One region of the Solibacillus isronensis genome, then DNA from elsewhere that is predicted to be linked to it. Evidence: predicted binding sites of a transcription regulator. Region 1 holds the regulator's gene; each other region holds the start of a gene.
What was found. Region 1 encodes CtsR, which represses protease genes until heat stress. Its sites were predicted from a motif close to ATGGTCAATAAAGGTCAAACA; they were not measured.

Region 2: M3166_RS10290 (ATP-dependent Clp protease ATP-binding subunit) is a predicted target of CtsR. The motif match lies at 884-904, and genes of this name have one in related genera.
Region 3: clpP (ATP-dependent Clp endopeptidase proteolytic subunit ClpP) is a predicted target of CtsR. The motif match lies at 1,078-1,098, and genes of this name have one in related genera.

The regions. Positions count from the first base shown of each region.
Region 1 is NZ_JAMBOC010000005.1:68,528-73,444, forward strand. Features, by position in the region: gene M3166_RS16285 (ATP-dependent Clp protease ATP-binding subunit) at 1-1,307, opposite strand, end outside; gene M3166_RS16290 (protein arginine kinase) at 1,304-2,401, opposite strand; gene M3166_RS16295 (UvrB/UvrC motif-containing protein) at 2,398-2,940, opposite strand; gene M3166_RS16300 (CtsR family transcriptional regulator) at 2,953-3,417, opposite strand; gene M3166_RS16305 (DUF4870 domain-containing protein) at 3,619-3,924, opposite strand; gene M3166_RS16310 (acyltransferase) at 4,045-4,275, opposite strand; gene M3166_RS16315 (globin-coupled sensor protein) at 4,418-4,917, shown strand, end outside.
Region 2 is NZ_JAMBOC010000001.1:2,026,903-2,031,819, forward strand. Features, by position in the region: gene M3166_RS10290 (ATP-dependent Clp protease ATP-binding subunit) at 1-864, opposite strand, end outside; gene M3166_RS10295 (metal-sulfur cluster assembly factor) at 1,038-1,346, opposite strand; gene M3166_RS10300 (dienelactone hydrolase family protein) at 1,408-2,163, opposite strand; gene M3166_RS10305 (Cof-type HAD-IIB family hydrolase) at 2,275-3,081, shown strand; gene M3166_RS10310 (alpha-amylase family glycosyl hydrolase) at 3,136-4,587, opposite strand.
Region 3 is NZ_JAMBOC010000002.1:300,548-305,464, reverse strand. Features, by position in the region: gene M3166_RS13285 (HPr family phosphocarrier protein) at 1-59, shown strand, start outside; gene clpP (ATP-dependent Clp endopeptidase proteolytic subunit ClpP) at 399-989, opposite strand; tRNA gene M3166_RS13275 (tRNA-Arg) at 1,177-1,248, shown strand; gene M3166_RS13270 (basic amino acid ABC transporter substrate-binding protein) at 1,993-2,772, shown strand; gene M3166_RS13265 (amino acid ABC transporter permease) at 2,802-3,503, shown strand; gene M3166_RS13260 (amino acid ABC transporter ATP-binding protein) at 3,504-4,226, shown strand; gene M3166_RS13255 (basic amino acid ABC transporter substrate-binding protein) at 4,430-4,917, shown strand, end outside.

The DNA of each region.
Region 1 (4,917 bases):
TGTCCTGAAACTGCGGCATTCTTTTCAGACTTAATGCCTTCCAATTTATCTTCCAACTCTTTTAAATTAGGTGGAACAGTATAAGAGCGTAAGCGCACTTTTGAACCAGCTTCATCGATTAAGTCAATTGCCTTATCCGGTAAGAAACGATCTGAAATGTAGCGATCTGATAATTTGGCAGCTGCTTCTACCGCTTCATCCGAAATTTTCACACGGTGATGTGCTTCATAGCGGTCACGTAAACCATTAATGATTTGGATTGTTTCTTCAACAGATGGCTCATCAACTTGGATTGGTTGGAAACGACGCTCTAATGCCGCGTCCTTTTCGATATATTTGCGGTATTCATCCAATGTTGTTGCACCGATACATTGCAGTTCGCCACGAGCCAATGATGGTTTTAAAATGTTCGATGCATCAATTGCACCTTCCGCGCCACCTGCACCAATCAATGTATGAAGCTCATCGATGAATAAAATAATATTGCCAGCCTGGCGAATTTCATCCATTACTTTTTTCAGACGGTCTTCAAATTCCCCACGATATTTAGTACCTGCAACAACTGTACCCATATCAAGCGTCATTACACGTTTATCGCGCAGTGTTTCCGGAACTTCATTATTGATAATTTGCTGTGCCAATCCTTCTGCAATAGCTGTTTTACCGACACCTGGTTCCCCGATCAGTACCGGGTTGTTTTTTGTACGGCGTGACAGTACTTCTACAACACGTGTAATTTCTTTTGAGCGGCCGATAACCGGGTCAAGTGAACCTTCACGCGCTACCGCTGTTAAATCGCGGGCTAAACTATCAAGTGTTGGTGTATTTACTGTTTGCGTCATGCTGGAGTTACCGCTATTGTTAGAATCATTATTGCCTAATAACAGTAAAACTTGCTGGCGTGCTTTATTGATGCTTACACCTGTATTCGCCAATACGCGGGCAGCAACCCCTTCACCTTCACGAATTAAAGCTAATAAAATATGCTCTGTTCCGACATATGCATGCCCTAATTTACGTGATTCATCCAATGAAAGTTCGATTACCTTTTTAGCACGTGGTGTGTAATGTACGATTGGACCTACATCTTCAGTACCTTTTCCAACGAGTTCCTCAATGCCAGTTTCAATCATTTGAGGGCTAATATTAATTGCTTCTAAAGCTTTAGCGGCAATTCCGCCACCTTCACGAATTAAGCCAAGTAAAATATGTTCAGTTCCGATTTCTTTATGCTTAAGACGAATTGCCTCTTCCTGAGCAAGTTGTAATACCTTCTGAGCACGTTGTGTGAATCGATTAAACATCATAGAAAATCCTCTCCTTTTTCCCCATTGTTTGTAGCTTCATCTTGCTCGTTTAACTTTTCTTGCAACAGCTTCGCACGATACATATCGCGTTCTGCCGGTTGTAACGTAGTACCAATATATTGCTGAATGAGTCCAGGTTGCATAATAAGCATGCACTCATTTAGTTTACGCTGTGAAATTGCTTCTAATAATCCTAAACTTACCCCAAGACGCACATTTGATAAACAGCTAGCCGCTTCTTCACTCGTTAAAATTTTCGCGTACTTCAATGTACCAAGTGAACGGCTTAAGCGGTCTTCCAACACCGAGGGAGCACGCATCAATAAATTTTTACGTGCAAGCTCTTCCTTTTTGATTACTTGCTCCACAACTTCCTGCAGCTCCTGTAAAATCGTTTCTTCTGATTTACCTAATGTAATCTGGTTTGATATTTGATAAATATTCCCTAAATTTTCACTGCCTTCCCCATATATACCCCTCACAACCATTCCTAATCTTGTCATCATCTGAATTAATGGATTCATCTGTTTCATCATTGTGAGTGCTGGTAAATGGAGCATGACAGAAGCTCGAAGTCCTGTTCCGACATTTGTTGGGCAACTTGTCAAATAACCATAGCGGTCTTCATATGCATACGCGATTGACTTACTTAAGTAGCGGTCAATATTACGAGCCTTATCAAATGCTTCTTTTAAATTCATCCCTTGCGTAAGACTCTGTATGCGAATATGATCCTCTTCATTTACTAATATGCTAATGGATTCATCTTTTGTTAAAAAAAATGATCCAATTTTTTTTCTTCTTGCCAAATTCGGACTGATCAAATGCTTCTCCACTAAAATTTGGCGTTGTAAAACCGGCATATCTTTTATTTGGAAATAGGAAAACTGATACGGATTATCATATGAAGACAATAATGACTGCATCATTTTTTCTTCGATTAATTGGGCTTCCTGTTCTGTAAAACTAATCGGAAATCGAGTATTGGCAATATTACGAGCAAGCCGAATGCGTGTGCTAATGACGATATCTGAATCGCTTTCGTGCTGCATCCAGCTGGGACTGGCATTCGTTAAAAAATGCTCGATGTTCATGCGTTCCCCTCACCTTCCTGTCTTATTTTACTTTCCAATTCCCTTACTTCATCACGTATGGAAGCTGCATCTTCAAATCGCTCTTCCGCAATTGCTTGCTGCAGTGATGTTCGGAGCTCTTGGATTTGTTGTTCTACCTTTTCCTTTGAAGGTCCTTCTTCCATATACCCTACATGCTGAGTACCTGCCTGAAGACGTTCAAGCAGCTGGGGTAATTGCTCGCTAAATGTTTCGTAACATTGACCGCATCCGAATTTGCCTTGCTTTAAAAACTGTCGGTACGTAAACCCGCAGGAAGGACAGGATTTTGGGCTGTTTGTATTAGTTGTCGTGCTTTCTTTCTTTGCATTCACAGGTACAAAATTGAACCAATTTGAAATAAGCTGCTGAAGAGATGCAGGCTCTTCATTTACGTCAAATTGAAATGGATGAAATTGAGTGGCACATACTTCACAGTAGTGACGCTCTACTTTTTGACCATTGTGAACTTGAGTAACGGTAACATTGGCGTGACGCTGTTTACAATGCTCACATATCATAATAATCCACCTCTACTTTTCAAAAGAAATCGTTTGTAGCATTGCGTGCATAATGCGTGCTCTTAGCTGATCACGCAGCGGCAAAGCTACCTGTAATGTGACACGATCTAAAGCGGCCTTCATAATGCTTGCTTCTCGTTCTGTAATGATATCCTCATCCAATAAACGGAAAATAATACGCTCAGCATTAGTCTGGGCAATGGCGTTACCTATTTGTGTTTCCATTTCGTCAAGTAAATTTTTCTTCGAGTGGATTGTTACACGCAAAATCCGAATATAACCGCCACCACCCCGCTTACTCTCTACATAGTAGCCATGCTCGGTCGTGAAACGCGTATTGATAACGTAATTGATTTGAGAAGGGGCACAGGCAAATTGCTTTGCCAATTCATTTCGTTTTATTTCAATAAGTCCCTGTCCCTCTAATTCAATAACTTCCTTCAAATACCCTTCAATTATGTCAGATATATTCCTCATGCTGTCTCTCACCTCTCATCAACTGACTTTGACTATCTTTGACTTAAATATACAATATTTATTTTTTGAAATGCAACTAATCACTCTTGTTTTAGGTTTCCCTATTTTTACATTAATAAATCCCTTTTTATGTAAAAAAGCGATAAGGTGTTTTTAAACAAACCTTACCGCTTTTATGAACTTTGCCAGAATGAGGGTAAATTATACCCAGCGTCCGACAATTGGATAATTCCAGTGCTGATCCGATAATGCTTTTACAATACCGATGACCGGGGCAATCCAGAAGATGAGTAAAAATACTAATAGGAATGGTAAACCTATTAACAATACAGAAAGGACTCCTGCTATCGCTATTAAAATTCCGAATACGACCTGGAATAGTAATGCTTGGATTGCTGTACGCTTCACTTCATCTTCAGAACTTATTAAGAAAAACAGAATCGGTACAAGGAACGGTGCAAAGAATGCACTGGCATGAATGATGATTTTCGACCATTTAGATTCCATTTGTTATCAACCTCACTTTAGTTTATTAGCTTATTTACGGATAATATTCATAAAAGTTTCATAGAGAGGACAAAAAATCCCGAATTTTTATTTCGAGATTCTTGTGATGTCTAAATTTAATCAATATGGGCCTCTATCTTTCGGGTTGTCCCCTTCTTGAGGAAATAAAAAGTAGGAAATAACCGCGGTTAAGATGGTTGCTCCAATAACTATTAAAATCCGATCGCGGTCACCTACTTCTGCATAATTGTTTACGAGCATAATATACGATGCGATTGCCACCCCAAGCGACAATGGTAAAACAAATTTCAAACGCCCTTTATGAAACTTCATCATTACAACGCCTTTCATTATTTACTGCATCCATTTTAATAGTTATATACCTCAAATACAAATTAATGTAAATTTTTAATCTTTATAGAAATATTAATGATTTAATCCGATATAAACAGTAAAATAGTATTATTTAATAATACATGAATCGAGGAAGAACATGGGTATTCTGTTTTCAAGAGCAACAAAAGTTTCAAACAAGCCTTATTTTGATATTGCAAATTATGCACAGCAAGTAAATCTGGATGTATCAAACTATCCTAACTTACATAAACAGCTTCAATTGCTAAAATTGACGAAAGAGGATTTAGCCGTAATTAAACAGCTAGAACCTTTTGCTCAACAAGTTGTTCCAGTTATGGTGGAAAAGTTTTATGGTGCAATCAGCTTAAGTTCGGAGCTTGTAGATATTATAGGAAGTTCAGCTCGAATGGAGCGTCTTAAAGGTACACTAACAAGGCATTTAGAAGCAATGTTCAACTGTAATATCGATTCACGTTATATTGAAGAACGACAAACGATTGCGCATGTCCATGTCAAAATCGGCCTGCAATCAAAGTGGTATATTGCATCATTTCAATCGCTAATGACAACGTTTATCGACTTTATCAGTAAAATTGAAATGCCGAATGAAGAGATGGCTAAAGCAATTAATGCTTT
Region 2 (4,917 bases), on a different contig from region 1:
ATCATCTTTTTCTTTTTTCAGTGCCTGCTGCTCAATTTTCAGCTGTGTGAGGCGGCGCATTAACTGATCCAGTTCCTGTGGCATTGAATCGATTTCTATGCGGATCATCGCACATGCCTCATCGACAAGATCAATTGCTTTATCCGGTAAAAAGCGGTCTGTAATATAACGGTTCGCCAGTTGAGCCGCTGCAATAATCGCGCGGTCATGAATGCGAACACCACGGTGATGTTCTTCAAAACGGTCTTTTATTCCACGTAAAATGGAAACCGTATCTTCAATAGAAGGTTCTCTCACCATTACTTGCTGGAAGCGGCGTTCCAATGCAGGATCTTTCTCGATATACATACGGTATTCATCCAATGTTGTTGCTCCAATACAATGCAGTTCACCACGTGCAAGCATTGGTTTCAGCATATTTCCTGCATCCATTGCTCCGTCCGCTTTTCCTGCACCGACAATTGTATGGATCTCATCGATGAATAAAATAATACGTCCATCTGATTCTTTCACTTGCTTTAATACCGATTTCAGCCGCTCTTCAAACTGCCCGCGATACGATGCACCGGCAATTAGTGCACTCATATCCAGTTCATAAAGCTCCGCATCTTTTAATCCTTCCGGAACATCCTGTCTTACGATACGCTGTGCCAGCCCTTCGACGATCGCTGTTTTACCAACACCTGGCTCACCGATGAGGACCGGATTGTTTTTTGTTTTACGTGACAGAATACGAATGACGTTCCGGATTTCCTCATCTCGTCCAATAACCGGATCCATCTTACCGTTTTTTACTTGTTCAATTAAGTTTCGTCCAAATTGCTCTAATGGAGGACGATTATCTTGTGTTTGGTTAAATTGCATAAAGTGCACCCTTTCATTTAGTTTGACCTTTTTTGATTAATTTAATTATAAGTCAAAGTTGGTCAAACAACAAATAATTAAGCTCTGTTTCCTTCGCAAAGATCCTAATAAAAAACGATCACTTTGCCTATACGCAAAATGACCGAATTTCAATTCATTTATTCACTTATTAATTAACGAATGCCTAATGCCATTTTTGCATAGCGGGACATATTGTCTTTAGACCACGCCGGTTGCCATACGATATCTACTTTTACTTCTTTTACTTCCGGTAATTCGCTAAGTGCAGTTGTTACTTGGTCAACGATAACTGGAGCAAGCGGACAGCCCATTGATGTTAATGTCATCGTAACGATTGCTAAGCCCTCATCTGTTAAATCTACTTCATATACTAAGCCTAAGTTGACGATATCAATGCCTAACTCAGGGTCAATTACGTTTTCCAATGCACCTAACATACTTTCTTTCATATCGTGATCAATTGCCATTTTAAATTTCCCCTTTCGCCATGGTGTTAATGTTAATCATAGCAGAACGCATGATTTATGCCAAACAATGCGCCATAAATTGCGTGACTTGCAAAATTCCGTTTCTCGATACCGCATGCCCTGCTTTTCGTTCTGCCAAATAAGTAATATGTGCCGCTTTTTTTTCTTTTTCCAGTTGTTCAACATAATCTCGGCTCATATGATAAGGAACGACCGTATCGCGCTCACCATGCCAGAAAATAATCGGTTTGTTTGCCCATAATTCCTCATGCTGCTCCATATCAAATTTTTGCAGCATTTGAAGCAAGCCTGTTTGCTGTTCTTCAGACAACGGAAATGTTACGCCTTTTTGCTTTAGATCCTCTACTTGATGGAGGGCCAGTTTCGTATAGCTTGTTGTACCCATACAAATACCTGCCGTTTCAATCCATGGATAGATCGCTAAACAGCCTGAAGTGACGATTCCGCCCATTGAAGTTCCGGCAATCCCAACCTTGTTTCCTGCCAAGTTTTTCAGCTTCAATTCTCCATAAATAGTATGTACTTCTTCCACTGACTTTAATACAATTTTCCAGAAGTTAAAGTTCATCTGGTCTTCCGTCAATTGATTCGAGCGCTCACCATGCATTAACGCATCCGGTAGTATAACGCGTACACCCTGTTGCACAAACTGATAAGCGTAATGTAAATTATGTTCCTTTGCGCTTAAAAAACCATGAAGAAAAATAACGACCGGTGTTTGCTCATCCATCGTTTCATCATATACATGCAGTAATGGAATGGACTTCCATTGTTCTTTGTCAACTATCAAATTTCTCACCTCTTTGTTTACATTAGCAAAAATTGGTCAATGTTTCAAAACTTTGACGAATGCTATTTTTGCACGTTACAATTATACCCAGGCTAAAGGAGGCTTACTCTTATGAACGAACATTTAATTGTATTAGATTTAGACGGCACTTTATTGACGGACGAGAAAAAAATTTCTGCGCTGACAAAGGAAACTTTGTTAAAAGCAAAAGAAGCAGGTCATCAGGTGATGATCGCGACAGGACGTCCGTATCGTGCGAGTCAGCTTTATTACCAGGAGCTGAGTTTAACAACTCCGATTGTCAATTTCAACGGAGCCCTCATCCACCACCCTAAAAATCCGATGTGGAAAACGATTCATACAACAGTCAATTTAAGTGTAGTCCATGATGTTGTAGAATCTGTTCATAAATATGAATACGACAACTTAATCGCCGAAGTAATGGATGACGTGTATCTCCATCGTGAAGATGAAGGTGTGCTTCAGTTGCTGCATATGGGCAACCCGAATATTCTAACAGGCGATCTGAAAAATACATTAAAAGAAGACCCGACAAGTTTGCTTATTCAAGCCGATGATGTAAATACACCGATTATCCGCAAACATTTGCAGGATGTTCACGCTGAACTGATCGAGCACCGACGTTGGGGAGCTCCATTCCCGATTATTGAAATTGTCCATAAAGGGTTAAGTAAAGCAGTAGGCATCGACTATATTGCAAAAGAAATGGGCATTCCCCGTGAACGCATCATTGCATTTGGCGATGAGGACAACGACTTGGAAATGATTGAATACGCAGGCGTTGGCGTTGCGATGAGTAACGGTATCGACGACTTGAAAACAATCGCCAATGAAATTACGCTATCGAACAACGAAGACGGCATAGGGAAATTTTTGCAGGACCGATTAAAACTATAATAAAATATAAACAGCCTGGAAAAGCATGTTGTCTGCTTCTCCAGGCTGTTTTATTTAGTGCGCTGAATTCTCGGCACGGCGTTTTTTTCCGCGCTTCATAATCACAACCATAAATGCTGTGTATAAAACAACGACCAATCCAAGTGCCACAATATAAGAGGTGTTAATGCCACGTGCTTCAATTACTTGGTACACTTCGACCATTTCACGGTCTAAAATAATCGCATAGTTGCCGTCCTTATTTTCACGGATGATTTCACTGTTGAACATTCCGCGAACTTCTTTTCCTTCACCCAGCTCAGCCACAGGAATATGCACTCGTTTTGTTTTACTACTATTATTAATGACAACGATCCATGTTTCTTCATCGGATTTGCGTTCAAATACAACATAGCCGTCTTTATTTTCTAGCCATTTAAATTCTCCGTTTCGCAAAGTATCGGAATCATTTCTTAATGACTGGAGCTTCCCGACATAATCGGCTAATTCCGAGTCTGTTTTAAAATTGTAGTACTGGTGTGCTTCAACACCCGCTTCCCCATTCATCGCAATTTCAGATCCATATTGTACGATTGGCACACCTGGAAGTAAAAGCGTGCTCGCAATGGAAATTTTACTGCGTGTCGGTGGATACATACCTTCCTCTGTTGCCGCCAATGTGAAGCGGTTCGACCAGATAGTATCGGTCATCGATAATACCGGAGTCCCTGAAAGCATTTCCTCGATATGAGGCTCCAGTACTGTCGTATTTAAATCAACATTTTTAAATGCATTCGTAAAGTTGGCCGCAGTATCACTGTAAAATTTCGCGTCAAAATCTGCATCACTTTCTGCATTCGCAATAACATAGGCACCTGCTGCTTTTAACTGTTCAATAAAGCGATTTAAAAAAGCAGTATCGGCTTGTTCAATATTCGTCAGTCGAACCCCGTCTAGTTTATATGTATTTACAAATTGTACAGCACTGTTGATGAGCTCATTCTGTACTTCTTCATTCGTTAAGTCCCACTGTATTTTCCCATCATTTTCAGATGCCACAAATCCTTGTTTTTCAGCAAGTTCATGGTTTGGACTAACATTGGAAATCGGGAAATCAACCATCATTTTGATTTCACGTTTTTGATACGCCTCGACCATGTTTTTAAATTCCTCTGCTGTTCCAAAACGGTGGTCGAACATTGTATAGCTCGTAGGCATCGACCCATCATATTTTTCAGTCTCAAATACAGAGCCAATTGACAGTATCGTATAGCCCATATTTGCAACATAATCGATTTTCTTCAGCAATCCATTGAAATCCCCGCCAGCAAACATCGTCGGGTCTTGCGCATTTACTGTATCATCATCATTTTTACCGGTACCATTAAAGAAACGGTCCACTAAAACATCATATATACTTTCATCTGCAATTGTACGCTCTTCCGCATTTGCAACAGCAGCAACTGACAATGAAGTCGAAAGCAGCACACCCGCAGCTAATGTACGAAACCATTTATTAAATCCCATTCATTTCCCTCTCTTTCATATACAGTCCATCGTCATTTTACCAAAAAAGGTATAAATGTAGCTAGCTTAAATAGTTATTTATAGGAAATTCAACAAATACGTGTCAGAAATGTGTATAGAGTGTTTAATATGGTTAGGTATTGACGGCGCGTTGTGTTTTATTAGAAGGTTTCAGGTGGAATCTGGAACGTTGAGGGGGATGAAGTAGAACAACCTGAATCTAATGTGGAACAATTTACTCCAAAAGTTGAACGAATCTTGGCGAATGTAGAAACTGCTGGGATATTAGAACTTTACAGGTGAAATGTAGAACGTTGAGTCAGGAAAGTA
Region 3 (4,917 bases), on a different contig from region 1:
GCCATGACGAAGAAAAAGCAATCGACGCACTTCAACTTCTAATTGAAAAAGCGGATTAAGACAAAAGGTTAAAGCGCCCGTTCAACTCCACGTGGGCAAAGCGCCACATCCTTGTGGCATGCCCCCGATGACTCACATCGTATGAGTCCAAGCCTAGGAGGGCCCGACGCAAAAGTAAACGATCCACCACTTTTGCATGAGGGACCTAATGGTGCAAGGAGTTGGTGCTTTATCCTGGACGTGGACAATCATATTATTTAAGCGTTAAACAAAATGCGATAACGAATTTTATTTACAAGACAAAAGCACAGCTGTTCAGTATACATGAATGGCTGTGCTTATTTTTTTGGAATACAAAAAAGCATACAAGACGAATCTTGTATGCTTGAATGAATCGATTATTTTAATTGGTTACGCTCGTAAATTTTATCGATAAGACCGTACTCTAATGCTTGCTGTGCAGACATGAAGTTATCACGATCTGTGTCGCGCGCTAACGTTTCATAATCTTGGCCACTGTTTTCAGCCATGATACGGTTTAATTTTTCACGTAAGTGTAAAATACGTTTTGCAGCGATTTCGATTTCAGTTGCTTGACCTTGTGCTCCACCAAGTGGTTGGTGAATCATTACTTCTGCGTTTGGTAATGCAACACGTTTGCCTTTTGCACCAGCAGAAAGCAGGAATGCACCCATTGAAGCAGCCATACCGATACAGATAGTTGATACATCAGGTTTGATGAAGTTCATCGTATCGTAGATTGCCATACCTGAAGTGATAGAGCCGCCTGGTGAGTTAATGTATAGGTAGATATCTTTATCTGGATCTTCAGCTTCTAAAAATAATAGCTGTGCTACGATTGAGTTCGCAACATTATCGTCAATCCCACTACCTAATAAAATGATGCGGTCTTTAAGTAAACGTGAATAAATGTCATATGCACGTTCGCCGCGGTTTGTTTGTTCAATAACTGTAGGAATTAAGTTCATTGAAAAATCCTCCCTTTGTTAAAGCTTATATTCGATAACTTTTGCTGAAAATGACAAATATTTCAGCTGTAAACCTATCATACACGTATTAGTCAGTTATGGTCAAATATAAACTCTGATTTTTACAGTTGAAAATTAGGGGTTCCATCTGTATAATGAAAAAAGTTGCTTATATACTTATTTATATGTCCTCGTGGTGTAATGGATAACACTTCAGATTCCGGTTCTGAGGCTGGGGGTTCGATTCCCTCCGAGGGCGCTTTCTTTTATAAAGATTATTATTGATCAGAATGAAGTAAAAATAATCTTTCTCTTCCATTTTTCTACAGTTTAATTTTGACGCTACACTATAAGTTTCCGAAACTCATCTAATTTAAACGCTCTTCACCTAAAAAATAAAATTTCTTTTTAAAAAAGCACATTTCCTACTTGAAATATAGGTAGAAAATTAGTACATTAGTAAATGTTGTGTTTTTACAAAGCTAGTTAGATAGACCATACTATCATGTCCTTTAGGGGGCACCATTTTACTGTTTTAATATACGTTTCAATATCAATTGCAAAAAATCATCTGAGGTTTTTTTGCAATAGAGAATGAAGTTTTATTAGGATAAAAAGAATCACTGTACCGGTTCTTTTTATCCTTCATTCGTTCTCTACCTAAAAATAATAATTCAAGGCTGCATGAGAGGGAGTTCCTCTTGTGCAGTCTTTTTATTTTAGTTAAAAATTACCTATCAAATTAACATATATTATAGATAACAGGGAATATATGTAATGTTACGAGAGTCCTTTTGAAGAGGGGAATACAATAATGAAATAGTAATAGAGTGAATAAATATTAAATTATATGCAAATATACCGTTAATTTTGTTATAATAATTCATCATACTGCAATAATAATCAATTTTTTAAAAATTAAATGTTGTATATTAATTGCGGAATTAATATAATTGAACATGTTATTAACAAAAAAACTACTACATCCAGGAGGATATTCATAATGAGTACTAGAAAACTATTTAAATGGGCAGCACCTTTAGCGGCAGCTTCAATGATTTTAACGGCGTGTGGAGCGGACGAATCTACATCCACAGGGGATAAAGAATATAAGAAAATCGTTGCAGGTACGGAAGCTACATATGCACCATTTGAATACTTAGATGATAAAGGAAATGTTGTCGGCTTAGATTCAGAGATTTTAGCAGCGATCGGCGAAGAGATGGGCATTGAAACAGAAGTGAAAAATGTAGGCTGGGACTCAATGATGAGCCAAGTAACAACTGGTGAAGTGGATATGGGCGCAGCGGCTATTACAATTACAGATGAGCGTAAAGAATCATATGACTTTACAGATCCTTACTATGAAGCGACTTTACTGATCGTGACAAAAGAAGGTTCGACAGTGGCATCGTTGGAAGATATTAAAGACAAAAAAATCGCGGTGCAAATTAATACGACAGGTCATATCGCAGCACAGGAACTGCAAGGTGTTGCAAGCTCGAAGATTTTAGCTTATGAAAACTTTTCTGTTGCTTTAACAGAAGTGCTGACAGGTGCAGCTGATGCCGCAATCGGTGATAATGCAGTAATTTTAGATTACCTTGAAAACAATCCTGATTCAGGCTTAAGAGCGGTAGAGGATACTTCATTTGAGAAAGACTACTTCGGCTTTATGGTGAAAAAGGGCAATAAAGAGCTATTGGACATTTTAAATGAAGGTCTTCAAAAAATTAAAGACAATGGCAAGTTAGCTGAAATTACAGGTACGGAAATCGAATAAGCTACATTTAATTTATTGGAGGGTTTCAGATGGATTTTTTTGATTTTTTCCGTTGGGATATAATCTGGAACTACCGTGAACTATATGCAAAAGGACTTTGGGCGACTATTGTTTTAACAGCATGTGGTTATATTGGTGGTATCATATTCGGTCTAGTTTTAGGATTAGGCCAAGTTTCAACAAAAAAGTGGATTTACTGGCCGGCTAAAATATATGTCGACGTATTCCGTGGTACGCCAATGCTCGTACAATTATTATTAATTCACTTAGCTGTTATTCCAACGATTTTTGGAACTTCACAAGGTTGGTGGGTATCGGGTATTGTCGGACTGATTTTAAACAGTGCCGCATACAATGCAGAAATTTTCCGTGCAGGTATCCAGTCGATCGACAAAGGTCAAATGGAAGCTGCCAGATCTTTAGGGTTAACACAGGGCCAGGCGATGCGCAAAGTTATTTTACCGCAGGCGTTTCGTCGTATGATCCCACCTTTAGGGAATGAATTTATTGCATTATTAAAAGACTCTTCACTTGTAACGGTAATTGCCGGAGCCGAAATTTTATATGTAAGTAAAGTTGTAGCCGGAACGTATCAGCGTTTCTGGGAGCCGTACTTATTCGCAGCGTTCCTATACCTTGTATTAACGTATGCTGTAACGAAGCTCATTGCATTTATCGAAAAACGAGTTGATATTAATTACAACCCACGTAAGAAAAAGGAGCGCGCGTAAATGATTAAAGTAGAAAACTTACACAAGCATTTTGGCAAGCTCGAAGTGTTAAAGGGGATTGATTATGAAGTACATGAAAAAGAGGTAGTTTGTGTCATCGGGCCATCTGGTTCTGGGAAATCAACGTTTCTTCGCTGCATGAATTTGCTGGAGGAAGTAACGGACGGTGCAATCTATATTGAAGGTACTAAAATTAATGATCCGAAAACAAATATTAACGAAATCCGTACAGAAGTAGGAATGGTGTTCCAGCAGTTCAACTTATTCCCGCATATGTCGGTCATCGATAATATTACGATGGCTCCAATGCAAATTCGCCAACTGAACAAAGCCGATGCCGAAACACTGGCACTGGAGCTATTGGATAAGGTTGGTTTGCGTGAAAAGGCCTATAACTACCCGCAGCAGTTATCAGGCGGTCAGCAGCAGCGTGTAGCGATTGCCCGCGCATTGGCAATGAAGCCGAAAGTGATGCTGTTTGATGAACCAACGTCAGCCCTTGACCCGGAAATGGTAAAAGAGGTTTTGGAAGTAATGAAAAACCTTGCAAAAGAAGGGATGACAATGGTTGTCGTAACACATGAAATGGGCTTCGCACGTGAAGTAGGCGACCGTGTACTGTTTATGGATGGCGGCTACATCGTAGAACAAGGCCACCCGGATGAAGTATTCGGCAACCCGCAGAACGAACGTACAAAAGCCTTTTTAGGAAAAGTACTCTAAGAGCGGAGAAACTATCTTCTATTATGATGAGTAGTAGAAGGTAGTTTTTTATATTTAATAGAAGGCACTGTTGGTTGGAGTATAGGCGATGGGACTCCTTGGAGGTATCTATATAACCTAAACTATTAGAAGATTCAGAATTACATATTGTGTGGGTCTACTAAAAAATGTATAATCTTAACAAAAATAGAGGGGGTTTTATAATGTTCAAAACGAAGAAGTTTTTAATAACGATGCTGCTAATGGCATTAACAATCATTTTAGCCGCATGCGGTACATCAGACGATGAAACATCAGGAAGCGCAAGATCCGGAGAAGGTGGCGGTAAAAAGCTATTAGTCGGAACAGAAGCAACATTTGCCCCATTTGAATCGATGAACGATAAAGGTGAAATTGTCGGAATCGATGTTGATATTATGAAAGCAATCGGTGAAGAAATCGGTTCTGAAATCGAATTTCGAAATGTAGGTTGGGAGCCGGTATTCCAGCAAATTACGAATGGTGAACTGGATTTAGGTGCATCAGGCATTACCATTACAGATGAGCGTAAAGAAACGTATGACTTCACAGATCCATATTATGAAGCGTCATTAATGATCGTTGTGAAAGAGGATTCTACAATTGAAACATTGGATGAGTTAAAAGATCAAAAAATCTCTGTTCAAATTAATACGACAGGTCATATTGCAGC